Regions from separate parts of the Pantoea sp. KPR_PJ genome, predicted to be linked through region 1. Evidence: predicted binding sites of a transcription regulator. Region 1 holds the regulator's gene; each other region holds the start of a gene.
What was found. Region 1 encodes CRP, which controls carbon source genes, mostly activating them, when cyclic AMP is high. Its sites were predicted from a motif close to ATGTGANNNNNNTCACAT; they were not measured.
Positions count from the first base shown of each region.

Region 2: a site for CRP is predicted at 3,781-3,798, ahead of pth (aminoacyl-tRNA hydrolase). Genes of this name have one in related genera too.
Region 3: a site for CRP is predicted at 1,268-1,285, ahead of udp (uridine phosphorylase). Genes of this name have one in related genera too.

Region 1 covers NZ_JABMIK010000007.1:207,809-217,887, reverse strand. Annotated here, with positions in the region: gene tauB (taurine ABC transporter ATP-binding subunit) at 1-218, opposite strand, end outside; gene tauA (taurine ABC transporter substrate-binding protein) at 229-1,209, opposite strand; gene HP564_RS15740 (LacI family DNA-binding transcriptional regulator) at 1,447-2,427, shown strand; gene HP564_RS15735 (LysE family translocator) at 2,429-3,031, opposite strand; gene HP564_RS15730 (hydrolase) at 3,089-4,105, shown strand; gene HP564_RS15725 (YheU family protein) at 4,102-4,320, shown strand; gene HP564_RS15720 (phosphoribulokinase) at 4,382-5,251, shown strand; gene HP564_RS15715 (OsmC family protein) at 5,378-5,782, opposite strand; gene crp (cAMP-activated global transcriptional regulator CRP) at 6,085-6,717, shown strand; gene HP564_RS15705 (YccS/YhfK family putative transporter) at 6,776-8,851, shown strand; gene HP564_RS15700 (aspartate aminotransferase family protein) at 8,852-10,072, opposite strand.
Region 2 covers NZ_JABMIK010000001.1:840,684-850,762, reverse strand. Annotated here, with positions in the region: gene lolB (lipoprotein insertase outer membrane protein LolB) at 1-117, shown strand, start outside; gene ispE (4-(cytidine 5'-diphospho)-2-C-methyl-D-erythritol kinase) at 114-971, shown strand; gene prs (ribose-phosphate diphosphokinase) at 1,109-2,056, shown strand; gene HP564_RS04035 (GGDEF domain-containing protein) at 2,277-3,431, shown strand; gene ychH (stress-induced protein YchH) at 3,425-3,694, opposite strand; gene pth (aminoacyl-tRNA hydrolase) at 3,959-4,546, shown strand; gene ychF (redox-regulated ATPase YchF) at 4,650-5,741, shown strand; gene HP564_RS04015 (hypothetical protein) at 6,001-6,270, shown strand; gene HP564_RS04010 (MFS transporter) at 6,585-7,826, shown strand; gene HP564_RS04005 (mandelate racemase/muconate lactonizing enzyme family protein) at 7,844-9,007, shown strand; gene HP564_RS04000 (dihydrodipicolinate synthase family protein) at 9,001-9,897, shown strand; gene HP564_RS03995 (2-dehydro-3-deoxygalactonokinase) at 9,894-10,079, shown strand, end outside.
Region 3 covers NZ_JABMIK010000008.1:196,447-206,525, reverse strand. Annotated here, with positions in the region: gene HP564_RS16780 (tetratricopeptide repeat protein) at 1-340, opposite strand, end outside; gene udp (uridine phosphorylase) at 401-1,156, opposite strand; gene HP564_RS16770 (dienelactone hydrolase family protein) at 1,459-2,286, shown strand; gene metE (5-methyltetrahydropteroyltriglutamate--homocysteine S-methyltransferase) at 2,331-4,604, opposite strand; gene HP564_RS16760 (hypothetical protein) at 4,601-4,750, opposite strand; gene metR (HTH-type transcriptional regulator MetR) at 4,749-5,675, shown strand; gene HP564_RS16750 (DUF1456 family protein) at 5,732-6,214, shown strand; gene HP564_RS16745 (carboxylate/amino acid/amine transporter) at 6,647-7,501, opposite strand; gene glpT (glycerol-3-phosphate transporter) at 7,808-9,154, shown strand; gene yigL (sugar/pyridoxal phosphate phosphatase YigL) at 9,187-9,987, opposite strand; gene pldB (lysophospholipase L2) at 10,039-10,079, opposite strand, start outside.

The DNA.
Region 1 (10,079 bases):
CCACGCTCTGCACCCGGTCCGCTGATGGGTTTGCCCTCCAGCGTAATGCTGCCAGACTCCACCGGCAAAAACCCCGCAATCAGATTAAGCAGCGTGGTTTTGCCGCAGCCAGACGGGCCCAGCACCACCAGCAGCTCACCCTTATCGAGTTGCAGACTAATATCCTGCAAGGCAGGGCGTCCGGCATAACGCGCATTAAGATGAGCGATGCGCAGCATGGCGATCTCCTTACTGTTTCGCTAATGGCTCGACAAAGCGGCTGGTGACAAAATTGCTGTAATCAGCCTTCGCCTGCGGCACTTTGCCCTGCTCTTTCAGGAATATCGCCGTATCGACGATCGCCTGGTTAACCGGCTTGCCCAACTGTTCCACCTGCTGCTGCGCAGTAAGATAGGTATTGCCCTTTACCAGGCCTGGCACCTGCGCCTCCGGTACGCCACTCAGGCGCGACAGCTTGCTCAGATTATCCGGCTGCTGCAGCCAGCGCTCCGGGTTGTTGAGATAGGCTTGCTGCGCGTCGATAGCGCTACGGGCAAATGCGGTCACGACTTCAGGATGCGCGCTGGCAAAATCTTTGCGCACCACCCAGACGTCAAGCGTTGGCGAGCCCCACTGACCGACCTGTGAAGAGTCCGTCAGCACTTTACCTTCTTTCTCCAGTTCGTTAACGGCAGGGGCCCAGACATAGGCACCGTCAATATCACCGCGTTGCCAGGCCGCAATAATAGCGGGCGGTTGTAGATTGATAAGCTGCACCTGCGTCGGCTTGATGCCCCAGTGCTTTAGCGCGGCCAGCAGGCTGTAGTGTGTGGTGGAGATAAACGGCACGGCGATGCGCTTGCCGATTAAATCTTTCGGGCTGTCGATCCCTTTCTTCACCACCAGCGCTTCGGAATTGCCGAGCTGCGACGCCAGCAGGAAGGCTTCGATGGGTAACTGTTGCGTCGCGGCAACCGCCAGCGGGCTGGAGCCGATGTTGCCAATCTGTACATCACCCGAGGCCAGCGCACGCAACACACCGGCACCGCTGTCAAATTTGCGCCAGTCAACGGTCGCGCCACTCTCTCTGGCAAAGGTGTCGTCCGCCTGGGCCACCTTTGCCGGTTCCGCAGAGGTCTGGTAAGCCACCGTGACATTCACGGCCTGCGCCTGAAACACCAGCAGCGACAGCGCTGCGGCCAGCATGGATAACGATCTTTTCACTGCCATGAGGGGGTACTCCGCCGGGATGGTTGATGAGCGCAGTGTCGCCAGCGGCGATGATTTCATAAAGGAATTAAAAATTATTCTTAATAAACAGACGTTCTTAGATCATGATCGGCAAAGAAGATGCAAAATTCGGGAAAAGCGAGCCGCAATAATTCAGACAAATTGTCAGGCGCTCACATTGCCGCTGTGCTATTGATAGGGGCTGACTCTTAACCTGCGAGAAAGGTATGCGGCAATATGTCTATTGAGAAGGTCGCCCTGTTGGCGGGCGTCTCCAAAGCTACGGTATCCCGTGTACTCAACGATCATCCTGGCGTAAAAGCCGACACGCGCGATCGGGTGCTGGCGGCCATCTCAACCAGCGAATACCAGCCCAACCTGTTAGCGCGTCAGCTGCGTACGGCGCAAAGCCACATGCTGCTGGTGCTGATTTCCGACATCACCAACCCGTTCTGCTCGCGCGTCGTGCAGGGTATCGAAGCAGAGGCCGAAGCGCAGGGCTATCACATTCTCCTCTGCAACTCTGCCTCACAACTGCAGCGTAAATCGGCCTATCTGGGCCTGCTCACCGGCAAAGTGGTAGATGGCGTCATCAGCCTGGACGCCGCGTCTACGCTAAAGGAGATCGCCGGAATTATCGGTGATGCGCCCTGGGTGCAGTGTGCCGAGCACGATCCCGCAATCGCGGCATCCTCTGTCACTATCGACAACCGCGGCGCGGCGCGAGAAACCATACGCTATCTGGCAGGCAAAGGTCGCCGGCGTATTGGGCTGGTTAACAGCGATATGCGCTACCTTTATTCACACGAGCGTGAAGCAGGCTACTACGAAGGGCTGGAACAGCTGGCGCTGTCGTGGCACGGCGTGGCCTATGCCGATGAGATCTCCTGCGAAGCGGGAAGTCAGGCGCTACGCCAGCTGTTGCAGCAGGCTGAGCCACCGGATGCTGTGCTGGCTGTATCAGATGTGCTGGCGTTAGGCGTGGTGCACGCGGCGCAGGAGGCGGGCCTGCGCGTGCCGGAGGATGTGGCGGTTGTGGGCTTTGACGGCATACCTTTTACCCGCAGCCTGAATCCTCCGCTGACCACCATCGAGCAGCCGATGTATCAGCTTGGCGCGCGCAGCGTACAACTGCTGCTGCAGCGTATTCGTCGTCCCGATTCGGCGGTCGTACGTGAAGTTCTGGCATGGCAGCGCATTGAGCGCGCCTCCAGCTAGCTCAGCGCCAGATAAGCAGCACGCAGGCAGCGGTCAGCAGGCCCATTGCCAGATTGAAAATAGTCCAGGCGCGGCGGCTCTGCAGAATACGGCCAATCAGCGCGCCGAACCCGATCCAGATTGCGCCGGCCACCAGATTGACCAGAAACATGCCGGCGCTGATCGCCGTTACCGAATGCAGATAGGCGCTGCCCGCAAGGCTAAAGCTTGCGATGGCGCCGAGCGCCATCAGCCAGGCTTTCGGATTGATCAGCTGTAGCAGGCCGCCTTGCCAGAAGGGCATTGGTTTTGGTGGTGCGTCGCCGGTTTCCAGCTTTTCATAGGCGGCCGTGGCAATTTTCCACGCCAGCCAGAGCAGATAAAGGCTACCGGCAATTTTGAGGATAAGGTGCAGAGCGGGATAGAGCAGGATTAGCCCCCCCACGCCAAACGCCACCATCAGCAGCATGACCTGCATGCCAATCATGATGCCGACCATTAACGGCAGCGTGCGCCAGAAGCCGAAATTGGCACCGGACGCAGTGAGTAACATATTATTGGGGCCAGGCGTGATGGCGGCGACCCAGAGAAAACCTAACATAGAGAAAAACAGGCTCAGTTCCATTAGCGGGTGCTCCTCATCCCAGACTCACTACAACCCTAACGAAGCTAACAGTGTGATATGGATCAGACAAGTGCTTGTGACATGAATTTTACGCCCGACGCGACAGCCAGCTTTATGCCGCCGCGCAGCCTGCGCAATCCGCATCTGCAGACGGTTTTGCCACGCCTGGTGCGTCGCCGTATTTTACTGCGCCCATACTGGCAGCGGCTCGATCTGCCGGACGGAGATTTTGTCGATCTCGCCTGGAGTGAAGATCCCCGGCAGGCGAGCCACAAGCCGCGCGTGGTGCTGTTTCACGGTCTGGAGGGCAACTTTCACAGCCCTTACGCCCACGGGCTGTTGCACGCCTGTCAGCGTCAGGGGTGGCTCGGCGTAGTGATGCATTTTCGCGGCTGCGGCGGCGAACCGAACCGACTGCACCGCATCTATCACTCTGGCGAAACCGAAGATGCGGCTTTTTTTCTGCACTGGCTGAAGACGCGCTGGGGCGATGTGCCGACCGCTGCAGTCGGCGTATCGCTTGGCGGCAACATGCTGGGCTGCCTGCTGGGAAGACTGGGTGACGCCGCTCCGCTCGACGCTGGCGTCATTATTTCTGCGCCGCTGCTGCTGGAACCGTGCAGCCTGAAGCTCGAACAGGGATTTTCCCGTTTTTACCAGCGCTACCTGCTTGATCAGCTAAAAAAGAATGCCGAACGCAAGCTACGTGCCTGGCCGGGGACGCTGCCGGTTGACCTGCTGCAGCTCAGAGCACTGCGTCGCCTGCGTGACTTTGACGATGCCATCACTGCCCGCGCGCACGGCTTTGTTGATGCGCAGGATTATTATCGTCGCGCCAGCGCCCTGCCGCTGCTCAAAAACGTACGTAAACCCTTGCTGATTGTGCACGCGAAGGACGATCCTTTTATGACGGATGAGGTGATCCCGCAGTCGGATCAGCTCTCAGCCAGCACCACCTATCAACTCACGCCGCATGGCGGACACGTTGGCTTTGTCGGTGGCACACTGCGTCAACCGCAGATGTGGCTCGAACAGCGCGTGCCGCAGTGGCTTACACAGTGGCTTAGCTCATGATGATTCCCTGGCAACAGATTGACCCTGAAACCCTCAACAACCTGATTGAAGCCTTTGTGCTGCGTGAAGGCACCGACTACGGCGAGCAGGAGCGCAGCCTGGCGCAAAAGGTCGACGATGTGCGTCGTCAGCTGGAACGTGGAGACGCGGTGCTGGTCTGGTCGGAACTGCACGAAACCGTCAATATCATGCCGCGCAGCGAATTTCGTGGCTGATGCGCCACCGCGCTTTTCATGTTAACAATGCCTATCGCCCGACGTTACAGGAAGCTTCAACATGTCAGCACGACACCCGATCATCGCGGTGACCGGCTCCAGCGGAGCCGGGACCACCACCACCAGCCTGGCGTTTCGCAAAATTTTTCAGCAGTTCAACCTGCATGCCGCCGAACTGGAAGGCGACAGCTTCCATCGCTTTACGCGACCAGAAATGGATATGGCGATCCGCAAGGCACGCGATTTAGGTCGCCATATCAGCTACTTTGGGCCGGAAGCCAACGATTTTGGCCTGCTTGAGCAAACCTTCAGTGATTACGGCAGCGCAGGCAAAGGCCAGTCGCGCAAATATCTGCATACCTATGATGAAGCGGTGCCGTGGAACCAGGTACCCGGCACCTTTACGCCCTGGCAGCCGCTGCCGGAAAATACCGACGTGCTGTTTTACGAAGGACTGCACGGCGGTGTGGTGACGCAGCAGCATAACGTGGCGGAAAAGGTGGATCTGCTGGTTGGCGTGGTGCCGATCGTTAACCTGGAGTGGATCCAGAAGCTGGTGCGCGACACCAGCGAGCGCGGCCACTCACGCGAAGCGGTTATGGACTCAGTGGTGCGTTCAATGGAAGATTACATCAACTTCATTACGCCGCAGTTTTCGCGTACTCACATCAACTTCCAGCGCGTGCCAACCGTCGATACGTCTAACCCCTTCGCCGCGCGCGAGATCCCGTCGCTGGATGAGAGCTTCGTGGTTATTCACTTTCGCGGACTGGAGAATATCGACTTTCCCTACCTGCTGGCGATGCTCCAGGGATCGTTTATTTCGCATATGAATACGCTGGTGGTGCCGGGTGGCAAGATGGGGCTGGCGATGGAGTTAATTATGGCACCGCTGGTGCAGCGGCTGATAGAAGGAAAGCAGATCGCCTGACGACGGAAGCAGCAGACGGCCTGGCCACGCAAAAGCGACAGACGCACCCAGCGATAAGGTGCGTCATTACGCAGGGCAGCGCTGAGTAAGACGTGCTGTCCTTGTCACCGGCACCAGCGGTTTGGCTTACTGCGCCACAACCTCATAGCTGTGGGTAATGTCGACCCCTTTGCCCAGCATCAACGCCACCGAACAGTACTTCTCCGCTGACAGATCTACCGCGCGCGCCACGGCTTTGTCGCTCAGCGCCTTGCCGGTAACCACGAAATGAAGATTAATATGGGTAAACAGGCGCGGTGCCTCTTCACGGCGTTCCGAGGTCAGCTTTACCTCGCACTCCACCACATCGTTGCGGCCCTTTTGCAAAATAGAAACCACATCGATGGCACTACAGCCGCCAGTCGCCATCAGCACCATTTCCATCGGGCTGGGCGCTTTATCGCCCGAGTTACCGTCCATCAGGATCTGATGCCCTGAAGAGGACTCACCCAAAAAGGTTAATCCTTCGATCCACTTCACTCTTGCCTGCATTGTTTTTCCCTCGAGAATAGCCTGTTTGCCGCCAGAGTACGCGTTCACCTGACAAACAGCAATCCAGAGTAATCCCCCCTCTGCTGAAGCGAGACAACAGAAGACAGCTGACAAAAGCTGTGCTACAAACAGTGCTGAAAATAGTTTCGTCTTATTAAGGACGAAGGCGGGACACCTCAAGCGCCTGGCGCAAAATGGAACCCCGAATAATCTCCCTCTCGGGAAACGCTTGAAGCTTTCATCGCCTGGCAGAGAATATGACTCTGCATTTTGGGCACGATTACAACAGAGGATAATAGCGAATGGTTCTCGGCAAACCGCAAACAGACCCTACACTCGAATGGTTCCTGTCCCATTGCCATATTCACAAATATCCATCCAAAAGTACGCTGATTCATCAAGGTGAGAAGGCTGAAACGCTTTACTACATCGTGAAAGGTTCCGTTGCGGTACTGATCAAAGATGAAGAAGGTAAAGAGATGATCCTCTCTTACCTGAATCAGGGTGATTTTATTGGCGAGCTTGGCCTGTTTGAAGAAGGTCAGGAGCGCAGCGCCTGGGTACGTGCAAAAACCGCGTGCGAAGTGGCCGAAATTTCTTACAAGAAATTCCGTCAGCTTATTCAGGTGAATCCGGATATTTTAATGCGTCTCTCTTCGCAGATGGCGCGCCGTCTGCAGGTTACCTCGGAAAAAGTGGGCAATTTAGCTTTCCTCGACGTGACCGGACGTATTGCACAAACCCTGCTCAACCTGGCAAAACAGCCAGACGCCATGACGCATCCCGACGGCATGCAAATCAAAATTACTCGTCAGGAAATTGGCCAAATCGTTGGTTGCTCACGCGAAACCGTGGGCCGCATTTTGAAAATGTTGGAAGACCAGAATCTGATTTCCGCCCACGGCAAGACCATTGTCGTGTACGGCACCCGCTGATTTCCTCTCTCTCCCGGCGTGATGTTTCTGTCACGCCGCTACTGTTTTCAGTGAAGTGATGTGGCGTCGAATCATCTATCACCCCGAAGTTAACTATGCGCTGCGGCAGACGCTGGTGTTGTGCATTCCTGTGGCGCTTGGCTGGCTGTTTGGCGATTTGCAAAAAGGCCTGCTCTTCTCTCTCGTTCCCGCCTGCTGCAACGTGGCTGGCCTGGACACGCCGCATAAACGCTTTTTCAAACGCCTGGTGGTCGGCGGCTCGCTGTTTGCGCTCGGCAGCTTTCTGATCCAGCTGCTGACGCTAAAAGGCGTCCCGCTGCCTGCCGTGCTTTTTGCCTTGCCGCTGCTGCTGGGCGTGACTGGCGAAATCAGCCCGCTGCACGGTCGTCTGCTCCCTGGCACGCTGGTCGCGGCTATCTTTACCCTTAGCCTGATTGGGCGTATGCCAGTCTATGTGCCACCGCTGCTCTACATTGGTGGCACGCTCTGGTACGGGCTGTTCAACTGGTTCTGGTTTTGGCTGTGGAAAGAGCAGCCGATGCGTGAAACCCTGAGCCTGATCTATCGCGAGCTGGCGGATTACTGCGACGCGAAATATACGCTGCTGACCCAGCTCACCGATCCCGAAAAAGCGCTGCCGCCGCTGCTCGCGCGCCAGCAGAAAGCGGTTGATCTGATTAATACCTGCTACCAGCAGATGCACATGCTCTCTGCCAGCCGCGACAACAGCCATAAACGGCTCATGCGCGCTTTTCAGGTAGCACTCGATTTGCAGGAACATATCTCTGTCAGCCTGCATCAGCCAGAAGAGGTTCAGAAGCTGGTCGAGCGCAGCCATGCGGAAGCGGTGATCCGCTGGAATGCCAAAATTATTTCAGCACGGCTACGTGCGCTGGCCGATGCCATCCTCTATCACCAGCTACCGAGTCGCTTTGAGATGGAAAAGCCGCTCGGCGCGCTGGAGAAGATCACCCGTCAGCACCCCGATAATCCCGTCGGGCATTTCTGCTTCTATCATTTCAGCCGTATCGCCCGGGTGCTGCGCACGCAAAAACCGCTCTACCAGCGTGACCTGATGAGCGATCGCCAGCGCCGCCTGCCCCTGCTGCCCGCCCTGCGCAGCTACCTCTCCTTTAAATCTTCAGCGCTGCGCACGGCGGCACGCTTTGCGGTGATGTTGATGTTTGGCAGCGCGCTGGCGATGCTGTTCGATATTCCCAAGCCTTACTGGATCCTGATGACCATTATGTTTGTCAGTCAGAATGGCTACAGCGCCACCCGCGTGCGTATTCAGCACCGGGCGTTGGGCACCTTTGCCGGGCTGGTCATTGCCGCCGCCTCGCTACGCTTTGCCGTGCCGGAATCCCTGGTGCTGCTGTTTATGCTGGTGGTTACGCTACTCAGCTATCTGGTCACGCGCAAATATTACGGCTGGTCGATGATTGGCTTTACCGTTACGGCGGTCTATTCGCTGCAGCTGCTGTCGCTGAACGGCGCGCAGTTTTTACTTCCACGCCTGATGGACACGCTGATGGGCTGTTTGATCGCCTTCGGCGGAATGCTCTGGCTATGGCCACAATGGCAGAGCGGGCTGCTTCGCCAGAATGCGCACGACGCGCTGGAAACCTGTCAGGATGCGCTGCAGCTGCTGCTGGGACCCGAGCAGGAGGCGAAAAAGCTGGCCTATCAGCGTATGCAGGTTAACCAGGCGCATAATGCGCTGTTTAACTCGCTCAACCAGGCGATGCAGGAGCCGGGCTTTAACGCCCAGTACCTGAAAGACATGCGCCTGTGGGTCACGCACAGCCAGTTTATCGTCGAGCATATCAATGCCATGACCATTCTCGCGCGCGAGCACACGATGCTGACACCCGATCTGGCGCAGCGCTACCTGCAGTCATGCGAAATCGCCATCCAGCGCTGCCAGCAGCGGCTGGAATATGACGGGCCTGGCTCACAGACCAACATCATGGAAGAGGTCAATAATTTGGGTGAAGGGGCGGTCACGATTCTGGAGCAGCATGTGCGCCGTATCCTGGAGCACCTGAACGTGATGCATACCATTTCGTCACTGGCGTGGAGCCAGCGGCCACAGCATGGCCGCTGGCTCATCAGGCATTTACGTAAAGGTTAATCAGGCTGCCAGGACGCCTTCCACCGCGCGGGCGAAACGCGCCATACCCTCTTCAATGTCGGCTGGCTCAATAACCAGCGAAGGCGCAAAGCGGATCACGTCAGTGCCCGCTACCAGCACCATCAGGCCTTCGGCCGCTGCCGCATTGAGAATGGCGCGCGCTTTTCCCGCATGCTGCGGTTTTAGTGCAGCGCCGATCAGTAGTCCTTTGCCACGAATCTCTGTAAAGAGATCGTGCTTCGCGTCGAGCGCCTTCAGGGCCGTCACAAACTGCTCGCGACGCGCCTGCACCCCTTCCAGCACTTCTGGCGTATTGATCACGTCCAGCGCCGCTTCGGCCACTGCGCAGGCAAGCGGGTTGCCGCCATAGGTGGTGCCATGCACGCCTGGCGACATGGTCGAGGCGATCGCATCGGTGGTCAGCATGGCGCTCACCGGGAAACCACCGCCCAGCGCTTTCGCGGTGGTGAGGATGTCGGGCGTGACGCCATAGTGCTCGTAGGCAAACAGCTTGCCGCTGCGTCCCATGCCGCTCTGCACCTCATCCAGCACCAGCAGCGCCTGATACTGGTCACACAGCTCGCGCAATCCCTGCATAAACTCAGGGGTAGCCGGCGTTACGCCACCCTCCCCCTGAATGGGTTCGACCACGATGGCGCAGGTATGGTCGTCGATAACCGCTTTTACCGCCTCCAGATCGTTAAAGGGAACGTGCACGATATCCGCAGGCTTCGGACCAAAGCCGTCGGAATACTTTGGCTGGCCGCCAACGGAAACGGTAAAGAGCGTGCGGCCGTGGAACGCATTATGGAAAGCGATGATTTTACTTTTGAACGGGCTGTGGCGCTGGCAGGCGTAGTAGCGCGCCAGCTTGAAGGCGGCTTCATTGGCTTCCGCGCCAGAGTTAGCGAAGAAAACGCGCTCGGCAAAGGTTGCATCGATCAGCTTGCTGGCCAGGCGCAGCGCAGGCTCATTGGTGAAGACGTTACTCAGGTGCCACAGCGTTTCGCCCTGGTTTTTCAGCGCCGCCACCAGCGCCGGATGGCAGTGGCCGAGCGCCGTTACGGCGATACCGCCGGAAAAATCGATATACTCTTTTCCCTGCTGATCCCAGACACGGCTGCCCTTGCCCTTCACCGGCACAAAGTGCGCAGGTGCATAAACAGGCAATATCACCTTATCAAACGTTTCCCGCGTTACCGCTAATTTCTCCGATGCCATCGACGAC
Region 2 (10,079 bases), on a different contig from region 1:
CAGGTCACGATTCAGGATTACGACAGCAAAGTAACGCCCGCGCTGCCTGCCAGCCTGGAGCTGCGCGAAGGCGATCAGCGCATCAAGCTGCGTATGGATAGCTGGACGCTGCAATGATCACCTCCTGGCCCGCTCCGGCAAAACTTAACCTGTTTCTTTACGTTACCGGCCGTCGTGCAGACGGCTACCACAACCTGCAAACCCTGTTTCAGTTTCTCGACTATGGCGACACGCTGCATATCACACCGGACAGCAGCGGTGACATCAGACTCACCACGCCGGTCGAGGGCGTGGCCCATGACGACAACCTGATCGTGCGCGCCGCGCGGCTGCTGCGTCAGGCGGCGCAGGCGCACCAGACGCTGCCCGCCAATGCGGGTGCGCAGATTGCCATTGAGAAAAAATTGCCGATGGGGGGTGGGCTGGGTGGCGGCTCCTCGAACGCGGCCACGGTGCTGGTGGCACTCAATCACCTGTGGCGTACAGGCCTTTCAGCGGATGCACTGGCAGAGATTGGGATTCAGCTGGGTGCAGACGTACCGGTCTTTGTCAGAGGTTTTGCTGCCTTTGCCCAGGGTGTGGGTGAACAGCTTCAGCCCGCCAGTCCCACTGAAAAATGGTATCTGGTGGCGCACCCTGGCGTCAGCATTCCTACGCCACTGGTCTTTACCGATCCGCAGCTTACGCGCGACACGCCCGTGCGCTCGCTGGCGGCACTTTTAGCGGCGCCCTTCCACAATGATTGTGAGGCAGTGGTAAGAAAACGTTTTCGCGAGGTTGATGAGCTTGTTTCCTGGCTGCTAGAATACGCGCCGTCGCGCCTGACTGGCACTGGCGCTTGCGTGTTTGCCGAATTTGACACCGAGTCAGCTGCTCGTCAGGTGCTGGAACTCGCCCCGAAATGGGTATGCGGATTTGTCGCGCGAGGCGTTAACGTCTCGCCTCTGCATCGCACCCTTTCCGGGCTGTAAGCCCATGTGTGACAGTGTCACCCTGTTCCAGATACTGCACCCTGGGCATTAACACACCCGTATGAACATGCGCTGCGGTATGCGCCGGTTACCGTAACGCCGTTCATTCTCTGGACGCCAAGCCTGAGGTTCTTCTCGTGCCTGATATGAAGCTATTTGCTGGTAACGCCACCCCGGAACTAGCACAACGTATTGCCAACCGCCTTTACACCAGCCTCGGAGACGCCGCAGTGGGCCGTTTCAGCGATGGCGAAGTGAGTGTACAAATCAACGAAAATGTACGCGGTGGCGATATTTTCATCATCCAGTCCACCTGTGCTCCCACCAATGATAATTTGATGGAACTGGTTGTGATGGTCGACGCGTTGCGTCGAGCTTCTGCTGGTCGTATTACTGCGGTTATCCCCTACTTCGGGTATGCCCGCCAGGACCGCCGCGTGCGTTCCGCGCGCGTGCCGATCACCGCTAAAGTGGTCGCGGATTTCCTTTCCAGCGTAGGTGTTGACCGCGTTCTGACGGTTGATCTCCACGCCGAGCAAATCCAGGGCTTCTTTGACGTCCCGGTTGATAACGTTTTCGGCAGCCCTATCCTGCTGGAAGATATGCTGCAAATTGGTCTGGAAAATCCGATTGTGGTTTCTCCTGATATCGGTGGCGTTGTGCGCGCGCGCGCCATCGCCAAACTGCTGAACGATACCGATATGGCTATCATTGATAAACGTCGTCCGCGCGCGAACGTTTCTCAGGTGATGCATATTATTGGTGACGTGGCAGGCCGCGACTGCGTGCTGGTCGACGATATGATCGACACCGGCGGTACGCTGTGCAAAGCGGCTGAAGCGTTGAAAGAGCGCGGTGCAAAACGCGTCTTCGCCTATGCAACCCATCCGATTTTCTCCGGCAACGCGGTTGAGAACCTGCGTAAATCGGTCATCGATCAGGTTATCGTGTGCGATACCATTCCGCTCTCGGAAGAGATGAAGTCACTGCCGAACGTGCGTACCCTGACGCTGTCCGGCATGCTGGCTGAAGCTATCCGCCGTATCAGCAACGAAGAGTCTATCTCGGCCATGTTCGAGCATTAATTTTCTCTGGAGGCTGGGCCCGGTGCCCGGCCTCTTTTTCCTGTCGCGCCAGTTAAGCAATAATCCCCCTTTTTCCCCCGATATTTCCTCAATGCGTTTTCTGCAAGCGCTCTATTTTTAACCGCATTCTCTTTTTACACAAAGCCTGACCGCAACGCTTCTTTTGGTAAGCATTTAGTGCTATTTTGCTGCCCTCTTACAGGCGGGAACGCACATCACAATGAACCTCGACATCTATACCCTGTTTGTTTGCGAGCTTTATGTGCTGGTTTTCCTGAGCATTATTATGCTGTTTGCCTGGAAAGGTGCGCAGTATGACCCGGTGCTGGGCTACACCACGCTGGCGCTGATTGCCACGCTGGCGGCAGTTTTCCTCAGCAGCTTGCGCAGCAGCGGCCTGGTCTTTTTACCCGTGGCGGTCGGTAACTGCGTGATGCTGCTGGCCTATGGCGCGCTACTCAATGCCTTTCGTACTTTCAGCCTGCGTCCGACAGGCTTCGCCTGGCTGCCCGGAGCCCTCGTCTGGGCGTTGCTCTGCTGTTTTCCAGCCTTCTACCAGTCAATGCCGAAGCGCGTACTGGTCATCTGCATCCTCTGCATCCTTTACACCGCAGCGCTGATCCGGCTGCTGTGGCGGGCACGTGCTTCGCTTGCAGTGACCTTCTGGCCCGCCCAGCTGCTGCTCTGGATCCACCTGCTGTTTCATATAGCGCGCATCTTTCTTGATAATGCCGTCGCCACACCGCTGCGCGGCGCAATTGGCGGCTCTGACTTCTCAGTCTGGGTCATCCTGGAGTCGATTTTGTTTGTTATCGGCCTCACCTTTACCATCATGGCGATGGTTAACGAACGAACGCAGATTTGGCACCAGCAGGCTTCGCTGCACGATCCCCTGACCAGCGCCTGGAATCGCCGTGCCCTGTTTAGCCAGGCCGACAAGCTGATCGCCCGCTGCCTGCGTCAGCAGCAGCCCTATACGGCAGTACTGTTCGATCTGGATCACTTTAAAAGCATCAATGACCGCTTTGGCCATCTGCAGGGCGACCGGGTATTACAGGATTTTTGTGCGGTAGTAACGCCAAGGCTGCCACAGCATGGCTTATTTGCCCGGCTGGGTGGCGAAGAATTTGCGGCAATTCTGCCTGGTGATGCGCGCGATGCGCATGAGATTTGTGAAAAAATTCGCGTCGCGACGCTGGCCTCGCTGCCGAACAATATCGCCTATTCGGTCAGCATTGGTTTTGCAACCTCCAGCGCGGCGACGCAGAGTATGGAAGGACTGCTGGCGCTGGCTGATGAGGCGTTATATCGCGCCAAAGCCAGCGGTCGTAACCGAACTGAGCAGTCTCTGACGTTAGTTGCGTCAGCTCAGTGATGAGGCGTTTTGCGGCAGCGCTCATCGTAATGGCGATGCCAGTAGTAACGATCCTCGATTTTTTCCCGCCCGCTGATGCGTGCGCCGGCGAGCCAGAGTAAGGCGCCAATAAAAATACCCAGAATGGCGCCCTGCGCCATCAGCGATGGCAGCGTAATACTGGGAAGCTGATTGATAACCGAGAAGCCAATGCCGGTTATCATGACGATCATACCTACGATCATCAGTGCATTACCTGCTTTACGACAGTGTTGATGTTTCATAAATCACCTCTATCCCTATGAGCAAGTCAATCAAACCGCACATAATGTTAACTGGCCATAAGTTTAGGCAATGACCCGGTTTTAATTTGCGTTCAGGATCACATAACCACCATAAAGGCTGACGTAACTTTACTCGCAGCAATCTGATTTAAATAACAAAATCATTAATCACGCTGGGTGACTTTATGTTAACGCCAGGGTTTGTTCTCTTTCCTGCTGCGAAGTACACTAACGCCTTTTCAAAACCTGAGCAGGATAATCATCGTGAGCAGCATTAAACTGATTGTGGGCCTGGCAAATCCCGGCGCGGAGTATGCCGCTACGCGCCACAACGCGGGTGCCTGGTATCTCGATTTGCTGGCGGAGCGTCATAATCAGTCGCTCAAGGAAGAGGCAAAGTTTTTTGGCTACACCGCGCGTATCAGCCTGGCGGGCGAGGATGTGCGTTTGCTGGTGCCAACCACCTTTATGAACCTGAGCGGTAAGGCCGTGGCAGCGATGGCGACCTTTTTCCGCATCACGCCTGAAGAGATTCTGGTGGCGCACGATGAGATGGATCTGCCGCCCGGCGTTGCAAAGTTCAAACAGGGCGGCGGGCATGGCGGACATAATGGCCTGAAAGACATTATCAGCAAGCTGGGCAACAACAATAACTTTCACCGTCTGCGCATTGGCATCGGGCATCCCGGCGATCGCAACAAGGTAACCGGATTCGTGCTCGGTAAGCCGCCAGCCAGCGAGCAGAAGCTGATCGATGACGCGATTGATGAAGCGGCGCGCTGTACCGAAGTATGGTTAAAGGAAGATCGCCTGAAGGCGATGAACCGACTACATGCGTTCAAGGCAAGCTAAACGCCCTGCCTGCGCCATTTGTGTGTATAATGCGCCAACTTTTTTTCGTTTCCAGCAATGTCTGTAACAGGCATTGCACCTCAAGTTAGAAGGGTAACCAACCATGGGATTCAAATGCGGTATCGTGGGCCTGCCGAACGTCGGTAAATCCACCCTGTTCAACGCGCTGACGAAAGCGGGCATCGAAGCGGCTAACTTCCCCTTCTGCACCATTGAGCCCAATACCGGCGTGGTGCCGATGCCGGATCCGCGCCTTGATCAGCTGGCGGAGATCGTCAAGCCGCAGCGTCTGGTGCCGACCACCATGGAGTTCGTTGATATCGCGGGTCTGGTAAAAGGCGCATCAAAAGGTGAAGGTCTGGGCAACCAGTTCCTGACCAATATTCGTGAAACCGAAGCGATCGGCCACGTGGTGCGCTGTTTCGAGAATGAAAACATCATTCACGTTGCGGGCAAAGTGAACCCGGCGGAAGATATCGACGTCATCAACACCGAGCTGGCGCTTTCCGACCTGGAAACCTGTGAGCGCGCTATCCAGCGCGTGCAGAAGAAAGCCAAAGGTGGCGATAAAGACGCTAAAGCTGAGCTGGCAGCCCTGGAGAAATGCCTGCCGCATCTGGAAAACGCCGGTATGCTGCGCGCGCTGAAGCTGGATGCGGATGAAAAAGCCGCTATTCGCTACCTGAGCTTCCTGACGCTGAAACCGACCATGTACATTGCTAACGTTAATGAAGATGGTTTCGAAAACAACCCTTATCTTGATCAGGTACGGGCAATTGCAGAGGCGGAAGGATCGGTCGTTGTGCCGGTCTGCGCGGCGGTAGAATCGGATATCGCCGAGCTGGATGATGAAGAGCGTGAAGAGTTTATGGCTGAACTGGGCCTGGAAGAGCCGGGCCTGAACCGCGTGATCCGCGCCGGTTACGCACTGCTGAACCTGCAAACCTATTTCACTGCTGGCGTGAAAGAAGTGCGCGCCTGGACCATTCCGGTGGGTGCGACAGCCCCACAAGCGGCCGGTAAAATCCATACCGACTTCGAGAAAGGCTTTATTCGCGCACAAACTATCGCGTTTGAAGACTTTGTTGCCTATAAGGGTGAGCAAGGCGCGAAGGAAGCGGGCAAGATGCGTTCAGAAGGCAAAGAGTACGTCGTGAAAGATGGCGACGTGATGAACTTTTTGTTCAACGTCTAATAGTTTTGTTCACCTCATAAGGTTTGACTGAATCTTATGCCCCTGAAATCCACGCAAATGCGTGGATTTTTTTATGCCGCTTTCGATAACTTTTTAAATTATAAGATTGATTTTAACAGGTGGTTGAGCACAGCGCCCTTTCATCTTTACCTCGAGGGGAAGTCGCAGTCCAGTACAAACAGGCTAAATTGTGATGTTCACTGATACCAAGTGCCGTAGAGCACACCATAAGAAAACATGAGTAGCGTTATGATTTTCAGTGTCTTTTCTTCATGGACAAATCCAGCACTCAGAAGGAAGCTGCGCTGTCCTCGGCAGAGGCGATCATCCCGGGGCCTTTGAAACCCGCATGGCGGCGTTTACGCCCGCATGGATAGCCCTTGAGATGCGTCTGATGGCCGAGCACGAGTTCGGCACGGGCATACTGCCACAACCGGATGACAGAGTATCTCTGGTGACGCTGCCTGACCGCCTGATTTGTACCTGTCACGGATTCACTGCATTGCTGGCAGGTAAGCACCCCGTCTGACTGCGTTACCTGGCGTTCAGCGCCGCGTCATAAAGGAACTTTCAGGCGTGACAAGCGCAACGTTTAGGTTGTCCCTTGCCTGCTTCACTATGTGAAGCGTTTTTCCGATTTGTTCTTTGATTCACTTCACGCAATCTCGCCTTGCCGACACAACACCTCGTTAAACTTCATACGCTGACCTTCAGAACATCACGCGTCTCCCTGCGACGCGACATTTACCCTCTGGAGGTCGTATGGAGAATTCAACCCGTCACTACAGCGGTGAGTACAGAGCGATAAAGGCAACAAGCCCACCAGCGCCTACCGCCAAAATCATGATGGCAGCCGGCATAGGGCATTTCATCGAATGGTTTGATTTTGGCTTATATGGCACCCTGGCGGCGATCATCGCCGGCAACTTTTTTGTCAGTTCCGATCCGGCTACCGCTCTGTTGAAATCCTTTGCCGTGTTTGGCTCTGGCTTTTTAATGCGGCCGCTTGGCGGCTTCTTTTTCGGCTCAATGGGCGATCGGCTGGGGCGGCGAAAAGTGCTGGTGACAGTGATCGTCATCACCTCGATTTCCACCTTCGTGATGGGCATTCTGCCGACCTGGCATCAGGTCGGGATCGTCGCACCGGTATTGCTGGTACTGACGCGCCTGGTGCAAGGCTTTGCGGCAGGCGGTGAAAGCTCTGGCGTCATTACCTATCTGGCAGAGAGCGCGGCACCCCATCGTCGCGCCACGCTCACCTGCTGGAGTGAAAATTTTAGCTTTATGGCTTTTGTCTGCGGCTCAGGGCTGGTGCTGACGTTGACCTACTGGCTGGGAGAAACCGCAATGAATGAGTGGGGCTGGCGCATTCCCTTCCTGCTGGCGGCACCGCTCGGGCTCGGAGGACTCTATATGCGCCGCAACATGGAGGATTCAGCGGCGTTTCACCGGCTGAAAGCCACCGGAAAAATCGAAAAGTCACCGCTGCGCACCGCCCTGAAAACGTCGCTGTCTGCGCTGCTGTTTTGCATCGGCTTCGTGGTGGTCAAAGCGGTCAGCAGCTGGGTTCTGCAATCCTTTATGCCCGGCTATTTATCGACACATCTGCACTACAGCCGCACCGATTCCTATCTGATTACCACGCTGGGACTGCTGAGCGTCGCCATCAGTATGCCCGTCACCGGGTATCTGTCAGACCGATGGGGACGGCGGCCACTGATGCTGCTGGGCTGCGCTGGCTTCATCCTGCTGACCTATCCCGCCATGCTGTTGATGACCCAGGGATCGGTGGGCAGTTCCATTGCGGCGATGAGCATGCTGGGTGTGTTTGTCGCGCTCTTCAATGGCGGCTGTGGTGCCGCCATGGTTGAACTCTTCCCTACTGCGATCCGCTATGGCGGCATCGCCATGTCCTACAACCTTACTGTGGCGGTGTTTGGCGGCGTCACGCCGCTGGCGTCAGCGGGTCTGATTCGCTTAACGGGCGATCCTCTCTCGCCAGCCTGGTACGTGATGATCACCGCGCTGATCTCGTTTATCGCGGTGTGGTGTGCCAAAGAAACCGCTGGAAAAGTGCTGGACTAACGCAAACTGGAGCCGATATGCAGATTACACGTGTCGAGTGTTTCCCCCTCAAAATCGCGCCTGAACAGGTTTATCTCGGGGGTGAGGCAGACGAAAACGCCCCCGACTATTACTACCGTCCTGAATACCGCTGTGTCTATTCGCGCAAGATGGAAACCTGCCTGGTGAAAATCACCAGCAGCGAAGGTCACGTGGGTTGGGGAGAAGCGCTGGCCCCCGTGGTGCCGCAGGTGATTGCTGAACTGATCAATCAGCTGTTTGCGCCCCTGTTAATCGGTGAATCACCGTTCTCCAGCGGCGTTCTGAACGCCAGAATGTATGACTCGATGCGCGATCGCGGCCACACCGGCGGCTACCACCTCGATGCCATTGCTGGCGTGGACATTGCGCTATGGGATCTCAAAGGCAAAATTCTCGGCCTCCCCGTTCATCAACTGCTCGGTGGCGCATTTCGCGATGCCATTCCTTGCTATGTCTCGGGTTTGCCTGAGCCCGACATTGAGAGCCGCTGCTGCCTTGCCAGGCAGTGGCAGGAGAAAGGCTTTCATGCCGTGAAGCTGGCGCTGGGCTATGGCGTGCGCGAAGACATCGACAATATCCGTGCAATTCGCGAAACGATCGGCGATGAGGCGCAAATTTTTATTGATGCCCACTGGAATTACAGCGTGGCGGAGGCCACCGACCTGGCGGCGCAACTTCACGCGCTGGGGGTCGGTTTTCTTGAATCCCCGCTGCTGCCAGAAGATATTGTTGGCCATCGTGAACTGCGCGCCAAAAGCGCAATTAGCATTGCGCTGGGCGAAACCGAGCGCTCGCGCTATCAGTTCAAAGCCATCATTGAACAGCGTGCGGCAGATATTCTGCAACCCGACGTGGGCCGAACCGGTATCAGTGAACTGATGCGCATCGCTTCGCTGGCTGAAACCTGGAATTTGCGCGTTGCTCCGCATTTAAGCGTGGGCTTAGGCCCCTGCATTGCCGCCTCGATTCACGTCGCCGCCGCCATCCCCAACCTGTTCATGCTCGAATATCAGCCGCCGGTTTTTGCCATTGCCAGTCAGCTGCTGGAGCAACCACTGAGATGCGAACGTGGTGCCTATCATCTGCCGCAGGGAGCAGGATTAGGTATCGAAATCAATGAAGATCGCGTGCGCGACGTGATGACGGAGGCCGCATGTTAAAAGGCAATGTCCCGATCCTTGCCACCGCATTTGATGAGCGGGGCCAGCTAGACCTGACGTCGATTGAGCGTCTGGTTCGGTTTCTGCTGCAACAGGGTATTGATGGTCTGGCACTGTTTGGTAATGCTTCCGAAGGTTATGCGCTGACTCAGGAAGAAAAGCAGGCGCTGTTTTACTGCGTTAAAAAGCAGGTTGGTGACCTGCCGCTGGTGGCGGCGGCTGGCGGTGCGTCCTCCGCCGTTGCCATTGACGACATCAATCGTGTACATCGCTGGGGTGCGACGGTGGCGATGGTCAATCCACCATCGGTGGTCAAACCGGGGCCGGAGGAGATCTATCACTACTGGCGCGACATCTGCCAGGCCTGCTCGATCGACATCATGATTCAGGATGCACCATTGATGACCGGCGTGACGATTCCCGTGCCGACGCTGGTGCGGCTGTGCCAGGACTTTCCAGCCATCCGATACATTAAAGTGGAACAGCCGCCGAGTACGCTGAAAATCACCGCGTTAAAACAGGCGCTGGGCGATAGCGTGGGCCTGTTTGGCGGCTTGAATGCCGGGTTCCTGTTTGAAGAGTTATGCCGGGGCGTGACGGGCACCATGCCCGCCTGCGAATTTCCGGAAGTCATTAATGCGATTCTGTCGGCATGGCAGGAGGATCGCCAGCAGGCCCAGGGGCTGTTTTATCGCTATCTTCCTTTCCTGCGCTACGGCGTGCAGCCGGGGATCGGTGTCGCCATTCATAAAACCGTGCTGCACTGGGCAGGAATTTTTACCACGGATTACGTGCGTGAACCGGCGAAAAGCCTGGATGAGATCACGCGTCACGAGCTAAGGGAACTGACTCAGTTTCTGCCGCTGACCGTGCTGAAGGAGCGCTCATGAACTACATTGCGGTGGACTGGGGCACCAGCAACTTTCGCGCGCTCAGCGTGCGCGACGGCGTTGTCATTAAATCGGTGCTGGCAAGCTGCGGCGTCGGCAGCTGCCAGCGCGCCGAGCTGCCTGGGATTTTACAGCAGCAGTTGCGAAGGCTTGATGAAGCGTACGACGAACAGTTGCCGGTG
Region 3 (10,079 bases), on a different contig from region 1:
CATATTTCGCCAGCTCATCCTGTTTACCCATCCAGCCGCACAGCTCCGCCAGACCATCCAGCCAGGTCTCCGATGCGGTGGCGCGCACCGCAGGCGGTGCCTGATAGATCTTTTGATAAACCCTGTAAGACTTACTGTAGTGACCCAGGCGCATCAGGCAGAGCGCGTAGTCGCTCAGCACCTGCATTTGATTCGGCATCGCGCGCAACACCTCCTCACAACACTTTGCGGCGGCAGCGTAATCCTGCTGCGCCATATGCTGGCGGAAGCGCGCGGCGGTCTCATTCAGACGCGCCTGCATCGCGGCGGAATTGATGGATAAAGCCGGTTTCTGACGCATCTGGCGATCCTCGCTTTTGCTGTAAAGAGCAGAGGCAGCGCGCACGCTGCCTGAAAAGCGTTATAGCAAACGGCGCGCCGCTTCGACCACAATTTTCACCGCATCGCTTTCGGTCTGCTTCATGGTCTGTGCATCCGGGATCTCTTTCTGGGTGCGGTTAACAATCACGCCCGCCACCATTCCTGCGCGTAGCCCCTGACTGGCACACATGGTCAGCAGCGTCGCAGACTCCATCTCATAGTTAAGCACGCCCATCTGCTGCCACTCTTTCATCGATCCCTGAAAGCGGCTCACCACGCGGCCGGAGAAAGTGTCATAACGCTCCTGGCCGGGATAGAAGGTGTCTGAAGAGGCGGTCACGCCAATATGGGTTACCGACCCGCTCGCTTCTGCCGCAGCGACCAGCGCCGTCGTGCAGGCAAAGTCTGCTACTGCCGGGAATTCAAGCGGCGCAAAATGCTGGCTGGCTCCGTCAAGACGCACTGCGCCGGTCGTGACCAGCACGTCGCCAACGTTTATGTGCGGCTGAATGGCGCCCGTGGTGCCGACGCGCAGGAAGGTGCGTACGCCAAGCTGCGCCAGCTCCTCTACCGCGATGGAGGTTGAAGGCCCACCGATGCCGGTCGAGCAGACCACTACGGGTTTGCCATCCAGCTTCGCCAGCCAGGAGGTAAATTCACGATGCGACGCCAGCGGCTGGGCATCCTCCATCAGTCCGGCAATTTTCTTTACACGCTCTGGATCGCCGGGAACGATAGCCAGGGTTGCGCCTTGCAAATCGGCTTTGGTGAGGCCAAGGTGGAAAACGTCAGACATAGCAAACTCCTGAAGAGGGAAGTGAAGCGCGCCACTCTACGCGAGCGTAGCGCAAATTTATGTGACAACAATCACCTAAAAAAATGAATGTTACATTTAGTCAATAACACAATGAGATCTAAATCACATAACCAATCCATTCATCGTCCCATTGCTACAAGCTGTGTGGGTCCGGGTTTGCAGCAATGTTAAAGAGAAGAGTGTGTTTGCTTGCTCCCTACTCTCTTCCCGGTCCATGGCCCAGACGCGAGCTGGCCAGGCTATAGTTACGTGATTGCGCTACTGCCAGCACGGAGATAAGAATGAAAACCGAAGACAATATGGCACAAAAATCCTCGTCGGGCGGCTTTGCACCCGCAGTACAGCCCACCGCTTCGACCACTATCCATACTGACAGCCCGGCCATTCATACGGGTGAAACCTCCGTTCCCAGTCAGGGCGAAAATATGCCTGCCTGGTATGCAAAACCGAAAGAGGCCAGCGGTCCGCTGCCGGTGGTGCTGGTGGTTCAGGAAATCTTTGGCGTACACGAGCATATTCGCGATATCTGTCGCAGACTGGCGCTGGAAGGCTATCTGGCCATCGCGCCTGAGCTTTACTTCCGCGAAGGCGATCCCAGTGATTATCACGATATCCCGACGCTGTTTAAGGAGCTGGTCAGCAAAGTACCAGACAGTCAGGTGCTCTCCGATCTCGATCACGCGGCTAACTGGGCGGCACGCAACGGCGGTGATATTCGTCGTATGGGGATTACCGGCTTCTGCTGGGGAGGCCGCATTAGCTGGCTTTACGCTGCGCATAACCCCCAGCTACGTGCGGCAGTGGCCTGGTATGGCCGCCTGATCGGCGAAAAAACCATGAAGCAGCAGAAGCATCCGATTGATATCGCGGTTGATTTGGGCGCACCGGTGCTGGGCCTTTACGGTGGCCAGGATGAAAGCATTCCGCTGGAAAGCGTTGAGCAGATGCGTCAGGCACTGCATGCCGCTAACGCCAAAGCAGAAATTGTGGTTTATCCGGATGCTGGCCACGCCTTTAATGCCGACTACCGTCCGAGCTATCACGCGGAGTCGGCGCAGGATGGCTGGGCGCGTATGCTGGTTTGGTTCAGGCAGTTTGGCGTGGAATAAACCGCCATGAAAACGGGGCGCGTCCGCGCGCCCCAGCAGCCTGCCTACCCGATTGTCTCACTCCGCAGTCTCTTCGCCGCCTCTACCATATTTGCCAGCGCCTGGCGGGTTTCCGTCCAGCCACGCGTCTTCAGCCCGCAGTCCGGGTTCACCCACAGACGCGCTTGCGGAATGCTCTGCGCCGCTTTACGCAGCAGATTCTCTATCGACTCTACGCCTGGCACGTTAGGTGAATGAATGTCATACACGCCGGGACCAATCTCATTGGGGTAGGTAAACGCCTTAAACGACGCAAGCAGATCACTGTCGGAACGCGACGTCTCGATGGTGATGACATCCGCATCCAGCGCGGCGATAGCCTCCATAATGTCATTAAACTCGCAGTAGCACATGTGGGTATGGATTTGAGTATCATCTTTTACCACCGCGGCACTCAGGCGAAAAGCGTCCACCGCCCACTTCAGGTATGCTGCCCAGTCGGACTGATGCAGCGGCAAACCTTCGCGCAGCGCAGGTTCATCAATCTGGATAATACCTATCCCGGCTGCTTCCAGATCCGCCACTTCATCACGCAGTGCCAGTGCAATTTGCTTTGCAATGGTTTCGCGCGCCAGATCTTCGCGCGGAAAGGACCAGCAGAGGAGGGTTATCGGCCCGGTCAGCATGCCTTTTACCGGTTTGCTGGTCAGCGACTGGGCATAGGTTGCCCACTCTACGGTAATGGGCTTTGGCCGGCTGATATCACCCGTAATGATCGGCGGCTTAACGCAGCGTGAGCCATAGCTCTGTACCCAGCCGTTCTGGGTAAAAACGAAGCCGTCGAGATTTTCACCGAAATATTCCACCATGTCGTTGCGCTCCGCTTCACCGTGCACCAGCACATCCAGGCCAAGACGCTCCTGCTCAACAATCGCCTGTTTGATATGTTCTGCAATGCCGGTACGGTAGCGGCCGCTATCAATGTTGCCTTTTTTGAAGTCAAGACGCAGTGCGCGAATATCCGTGGTTTGTGGAAAAGAACCAATCGTAGTGGTTGGCCAGGCGGGCAGATTAAAGCGGCGGCGCTGCGCGCGGGCGCGTTCGGGATAGGGATGCTGACGTTGGGTATCCTGCGCAGAGATGACCGCGACACGCGTAGCGACCGCAGGATTGTGGACGCGATCAGAGTGGGCGCGGTTGCGGATCGGCGCACTCCATGCCGCCAGCGAAGAGGGATCGTTGTTATTGAGCGCATCGCTGAGTTGCTTCAGCTCGCCACACTTTTGCAGCGCAAAAGCGAACCAGCTTTTAACCTCATCATCAAGACGGGTTTCAACACTGAGATCGATGGGGCTGTGCAGCAGCGAACAGGAGGAGCCAATCCACAGCTGATCACGCTGGCTTATCAGCGGTTGCAGACGCGCAAACCAGTGGCTCAAATCAGCACGCCAGACGTTACGTCCGTTGATTACGCCGAGCGACAGCAGCCATTCCGCCGGTAGCTGTGCATTGAGCCAGGCAATATCATCATGCCCATGCACCAGATCGACATGCAGTCCCTGCACTGGCAGTTTACAGATGGCATCAAGGTTCTGACTGATGCTGTCAAAATAGGTGGTCAGCAGCAGCTTCACCTCCCCCTGTAGCGCAGCGTAAGCCGGTTGAAAGGCCTCGCGCCACGCCTGCGGCAACGCCAGCGCCAGCGCGGGCTCATCAATTTGTACCCACTCCACGTCGCGTTTTTTGAGCTCGCCCAGCACCTGCTGATAAACCGGTAAGATCTCGTTCAGCAGCGACAGACGATCCATCTCTTCACCCTTCACTTTGCCCAGCCACAGGTAGGTGACGGGGCCGAGCAGGACCGGTTTTACCCGGTGACCCAGCGCCAGGGCTTCGTCGACTTCATCCAGCAGCTGCGTCCAGCTTAGCCTGAACTGCTGGCCCTGCGTAAATTCCGGCACGATGTAGTGATAGTTGGTATTAAACCATTTGGTCATCTCGGCGGCGGCGGTCGGTTCGCCTGTCGGTGCGCGACCACGACCAATCCGGAAAAGCGTATCCAGGTCTATGTCCCCCCCTTTACTTCGGTGCCGCGCCGGTACGTTGCCCAACAGCAGGCTGGTGGTCAGGACATGATCGTACCAGGCGAAATCCCCCACCGGCAGCAGATCGACACCCGCGTCTTTCTGCTGTTGCCAGTGCCGGGCGCGTAGTTCACGCCCTACGGCCAGCAACGCCTGCTGAGAAAGAGTGCCAGCCCAGTAGCCTTCCTGCGCTTTTTTCAGCTCACGCCGCAGGCCAATGCGGGGAAAACCGAGGGTATGAGTCAAAATGGTCATTTACGCTTCTCCAGATAATTATTCTCCTGCGCTTCGCCCGGAAACTCAGGATGTTTAGCCGTCCAGATGTTTACACCGCTATATTCTGCGGGTACTGTATGCTGCTCAAGCGCAAATTGTTCAATCTCGATGTGAAGGACTCTCATGATCGAACTCAAGCATCTGCGGACGCTCCAGGCTCTGCGTAATACCGGCTCGCTGGCCGCCGCTGCCGCACAGCTCCATCAGACGCAATCGGCGTTGTCTCACCAGTTCAGCGATCTTGAGCAGCGGCTGGGATTCCGCCTGTTTGTTCGCAAAAGCCAGCCGCTGCGGTTCACGCCGCAGGGTGAAATTCTGCTGCAGCTGGCAGAGCAGGTGCTGCCGCAGATCCAGCAGGCGCTACAGGCGTGCCATGAACCCCATCAGGCCACGCTGCGCATTGCCATTGAATGTCACAGCTGCATTCAATGGCTGACGCCTGCTCTGGATAATTTCCGCCAGAACTGGCCGCAGGTGGTGATGGATTTCAAATCGGGCGTCACCTTCGACCCGCAGCCTGCACTGCAACAGGGTGAGCTGGATGTGGTGCTCACCTCGGATATCCTGCCGCGCAGCGGCCTGCACTACACGCCAATGTTTGATTTTGAGGTAAGGCTGGTCATGGCGCCTGATCATCCGCTGGCGCAGGTTGAGCACATCGCGCCTGAGGATCTGGCAGAGGAAGTGCTGATGATCTATCCGGTGCAGCGTCAGCGACTGGATATCTGGCGTCACTTTCTGCAACCCGCCGGCGTCAGTCCGGCGCTGAAAAGCGTTGATAACACCCTGCTGCTGATCCAGATGGTATCGGCGCGCATGGGTATTGCCGCACTGCCGCACTGGGTGGTGGAAAGTTTTGAAAAGCAGGGATTAATTGTCACTAAAACGCTCGGTGATGGCTTGTGGAGTCGTCTGTATGCCGCCGTACGCGACGGCGAGCAGCGTCAGCCGGTGCTGGAGGCATTTACCCGCTTTGCACGCCAGCACGCCTGTGCGCACCTGCCCTTTGTGCGCGACGCAGCGCATCCTGGCGTGATTTTGCAACGCTGAAGCGCAATTTCCCCTATAATGCGCAGCCTGTTTATCGACCATGAGAAAATCTCACCATGACCAATAATGATATTCTGCGCAGCGTGCGCTTTATGCTGGATTTAAGCGATGCCAAAGTGGTGGAGATTTTCGCGCTGGCCGACTGTGAGATTCCGCTGGATGATGTGCAGGCGTGGCTAAAAAAAGAAGACGAGCTGGCATTCAAACCGCTGCCGGATGTCCTGATGGGCTACTTTCTTAACGGTCTGATCTTTTTCCGCCGTGGCAAAAGCGAAGAGGCTCCTGCCCCCTCAATTGAACGCCGCATGAACAATAACATTTATATGAAAAAGCTGCGGATCGCTTTTGACCTTAAAACCAGCGATATTCCTGCTGTCCTGGCAAAAGCAAACTTCAATGTTTCTCAGGCTGAGATCGGTGCCATTTTTCGCAAGCCAGACCATAAAAATTATCGTGAGTGTGGCGACCAGATTATGCGCAATTTCCTGAAAGGACTGACGCTGACGCTGCGTCCGACACCGGTAAAAAAAGCAAAATAATCTCTCCTCACCGGCAGGTGTTAATACACCTGCCAGAGATGATCTTTCGCCTCTTTAAATAAATTACGATTCCTTTCTCGCTGCGGACCGCTTAATCCTTTGTCGCTGCGGCTAAAAAGCCGCCCGACCAGAAACCTTCACTAAGGATGAGAAATGCAGGAATTATGCAGAAGCGAGCTCGCTCACGTCAGTGGGGCCGTCCAAAAAACGGAGTCGTTACCCGCCGATCAACTTGCAGAGGATATGCGTGAATTACTGGCTTACTCTGACAAAAACAGCCTGGCGGTAAACAAAACAATCAGGGTGATTAACCGGCTGTTTGGCTGCAAAATAAAATACAGGTAGGCGCGCTGCCGCCGCAAGATTCAGGAAAATAATCAGCCGGGGCTTACTCTCGTCAGTAAGCTCCCGATCAAACAGGCCATCAAACGCTTACTTATGGCCTGTTATCCAGCGCTTATGGACATAGAGCGAAGCAAAAATAACCAGTGCGCCGGCAATAAAGCTGGGCCAGTGGGGGGTTTGCTGCCAGATAGCCAGATTCACCAGCAGCCCCGCCGGAACGTGCATGTTGTTCATGATCCCCAGCGTGCCCGCATCGACCTGCGTCGCGCCGTAGTTCCACATAAAATAGCCCAGACCCGAAGCAGCCACCCCCAGCCAGACTAAAATTCCCCACTGCAGCGACGTTGTCGGCAGCTTGTCCGGGTTACCCCAGAGAGACCAGGCCAGGATAGCAACCAGCACCGCACCGAGATAAAACCATGAAAACGCCGTGTGCTGCGGCATGGGACGCGTTTCCTGAAGTCGTTTGTAACCCACCATGCCGACGGCAAAACAGATATTTGCCAGCTGCACAAGCAGCAGGCCAAACCAGAAGTGATCGCTGACCTTGTCATAGCGAATGATGGCGGCTCCGGCCACGGCGAGCAGGGCGCTAAAAGCGTAACCGATGCGCAGTGGCCGTTTGCTAATCAGATCGTAAATGAGCGTCACGTACAGCGGCGTCATCACGGTAAACAACAGGAACTCTGAGACGCTGAGATAGAGATAAGCTTCAAAGCTGATCAGATACATGATGCCGAGCTGCAGCATTCCTACCAGCATATAGAGCAGCAGCGTTGACGGACGGTAGCCGCGCCAGCGCAAGAAAGGCAAAAACACCAGCGCTGCCAGCGCCAGGCGCATTAATACGGAGAACCAGGTATCCACCTGCCCCGCCAGATATTCCCCGATCAGGCTAAATGAAAAAGCCCAGAGAATGGTCGTAACGATCAATAACAGCACAGCTTCGATCCCGAAATAAGGTGAGGCCGATAGTGTAATCAAAGTGCTGCAGGCGCGTGGCGATTTCTGGTTTACAAGTGTTCGCAATTAAAACGATCAGTCCCTGTATATTCCGGTGGCAGAGCAAAACCGTGCCACAAAATAAACATTACTTACCGTTATTGTCATAAAACTGTAACAAATGTGTCAACTATCACAGCCTTGATGCGCGAAAAAGGACAAAATAGACGCGGAAAAGAGCATTTCATTTCGTTTCTGGGCGAAATCGCTGATTTTACTTATAACAATGCGCCCTGGGGGGCCTTTATGCTGAGTATTTTTAAACCTGCACCACATCGACCGCAAGTCGCTGAGGATCGCGTCGATCCACTTTATCGTCGTCTGCGCTGGCAGATTTTCCTGGGGATATTTTTCGGCTATGCCGCCTACTATCTGGTGCGTAAGAACTTTGCACTGGCCATGCCTTATCTGGTCGAACAGGGTTTTTCACGCGGCGATCTTGGCTTTGCGCTTTCAGGTATCTCCATTGCCTACGGCTTTTCGAAATTTATCATGGGCTCGGTGTCTGACCGTTCCAATCCGCGCGTGTTCTTACCCGCCGGCCTGATCCTTGCCGCTGCGGTGATGCTGATCATGGGCTTTGTTCCCTGGGCCACCTCCAGCATTATGATCATGTTCAGCCTGCTGTTTATCTGCGGCTGGTTCCAGGGCATGGGGTGGCCGCCGTGTGGCCGCACGATGGTGCACTGGTGGTCGCAGAAAGAGCGTGGCGGAATTGTCTCCGTCTGGAACTGTGCACATAACGTGGGCGGCGGCCTTCCCCCGCTGCTGTTCCTGCTCGGCATGGCCTGGTTTAACGACTGGAAAGCAGCACTCTATATGCCGGCTTTCGGTGCCATCATCGTCGCGCTGATCGCCTTCGCGTTAATGCGCGATACGCCGCAGTCCTGTGGTCTGCCACCGATTGAAGCCTACAAAAATGACTATCCACCCGACTACAGCGCCTCGCATGAAGAAGAGCTGACGGCGAAGCAGATTTTTATGCAGTATGTCCTGCCTAATAAGCTGCTGTGGTACATCGCGCTGGCCAACGTCTTTGTCTATCTGCTCCGCTACGGCATTCTTGACTGGTCACCGACCTATCTGAAAGAGGTGAAGCACTTCACGCTGGACAAGTCCTCATGGGCCTACTTCCTGTATGAATATGCGGGTATTCCGGGCACGCTGCTCTGCGGCTGGATGTCGGACAAGGTGTTTAAAGGCAATCGCGGCGCGACCGGCGTGTTTTTTATGACGCTGGTGACAATTGCAACGGTGGTTTACTGGTTCAATCCACCGGGCAATCCTGGCGTTGATATGGCCTGCATGATCGTTATCGGCTTTCTGATTTATGGTCCGGTGATGTTGATCGGCCTGCATGCGCTGGAGCTGGCCCCGAAGAAAGCGGCAGGGACGGCAGCAGGCTTTACCGGGCTGTTCGGCTATCTGGGCGGCTCGGTTGCCGCCAGCGCCATCGTTGGCTATACCGTTGACTTCTTTGGCTGGGACGGCGGCTTCCTGGTCATGGTGGTCGGTTGTGTGCTGGCTGTTATTCTGCTGCTGCTCACAATGATTAACGAGCGCAAACACAAACAGCGCCTCGCGTCGCTGTAATGAACCAGGGCCGGTGCAATACCGGCCTTTTTTCATGCTAAGAACAGCGTACGCAGTGCATGCGGCACGGCATCGTCAGCATTGCTGCCAATCACTTCCAGCTCGGGCAGCGTATCCTTCAGGCGCTGATGCGCGTTGCGCATGATGCAGCCTTTTCCCGCCATGCTCAGCATTTCAACGTCGTTCATGCCATCACCAAACGCGATGCACTCTTTGAGTGAGTGGCCCAGCTGCTTCGCCACAGCCTCCAGCGCATGACCTTTAGATACCCCGCCCGCCATCACTTCCAGACAGGTAGGCAGCGAAAAGCTGACGTTAACACGATCGCCCCAGCGCGCCTGCAGTGCCAGCTCCAGCGGAACGAGCGCTTCAGGATTGTCACTGGTGAAAAAGACTTTGCTGATGTTATCTCCTGGCAGCAGGCCCGGTTCGTAAACCTGGTAGTTAAATACCGACTCACGAAAGTAGTCCTGCTCCTCCGGGCGCGCCTGGCTCATAAACCACTCATCGTCACGGTAGACGTGGGTAAGAATATCGGGGTTGGCGTAGTGCAGGCCGAACAGCTCCAGCGCAATATCTTCATCAAGGTTGTGGCTGAACACCAGCTCGCCCTGGGCGTTGTGCACGCGCGCGCCGTTCGACGTGATCATATAGGCGGGAATGCCCAGCTTGTCGCGCATCTGCCCCACGTCGATATAGTGGCGTCCGGTGGCAAAGACAAAGTGAATATCACGCGCCACCAGCTGTTGCAGTATGTCGTGCGCGTAAGGCGTCAGTCGATGTTCGGGAGAGAGCAGCGTGCCATCCAGGTCGGATGCGACGATTTGAAACATGAAAACCTCAGGTCGTGTTTTGGGCCGTAGCCGGTAAGGTAACGATTCGGATTAAACGTGTGCCATAAAAAAATCGACCAGCGCATTCAGTG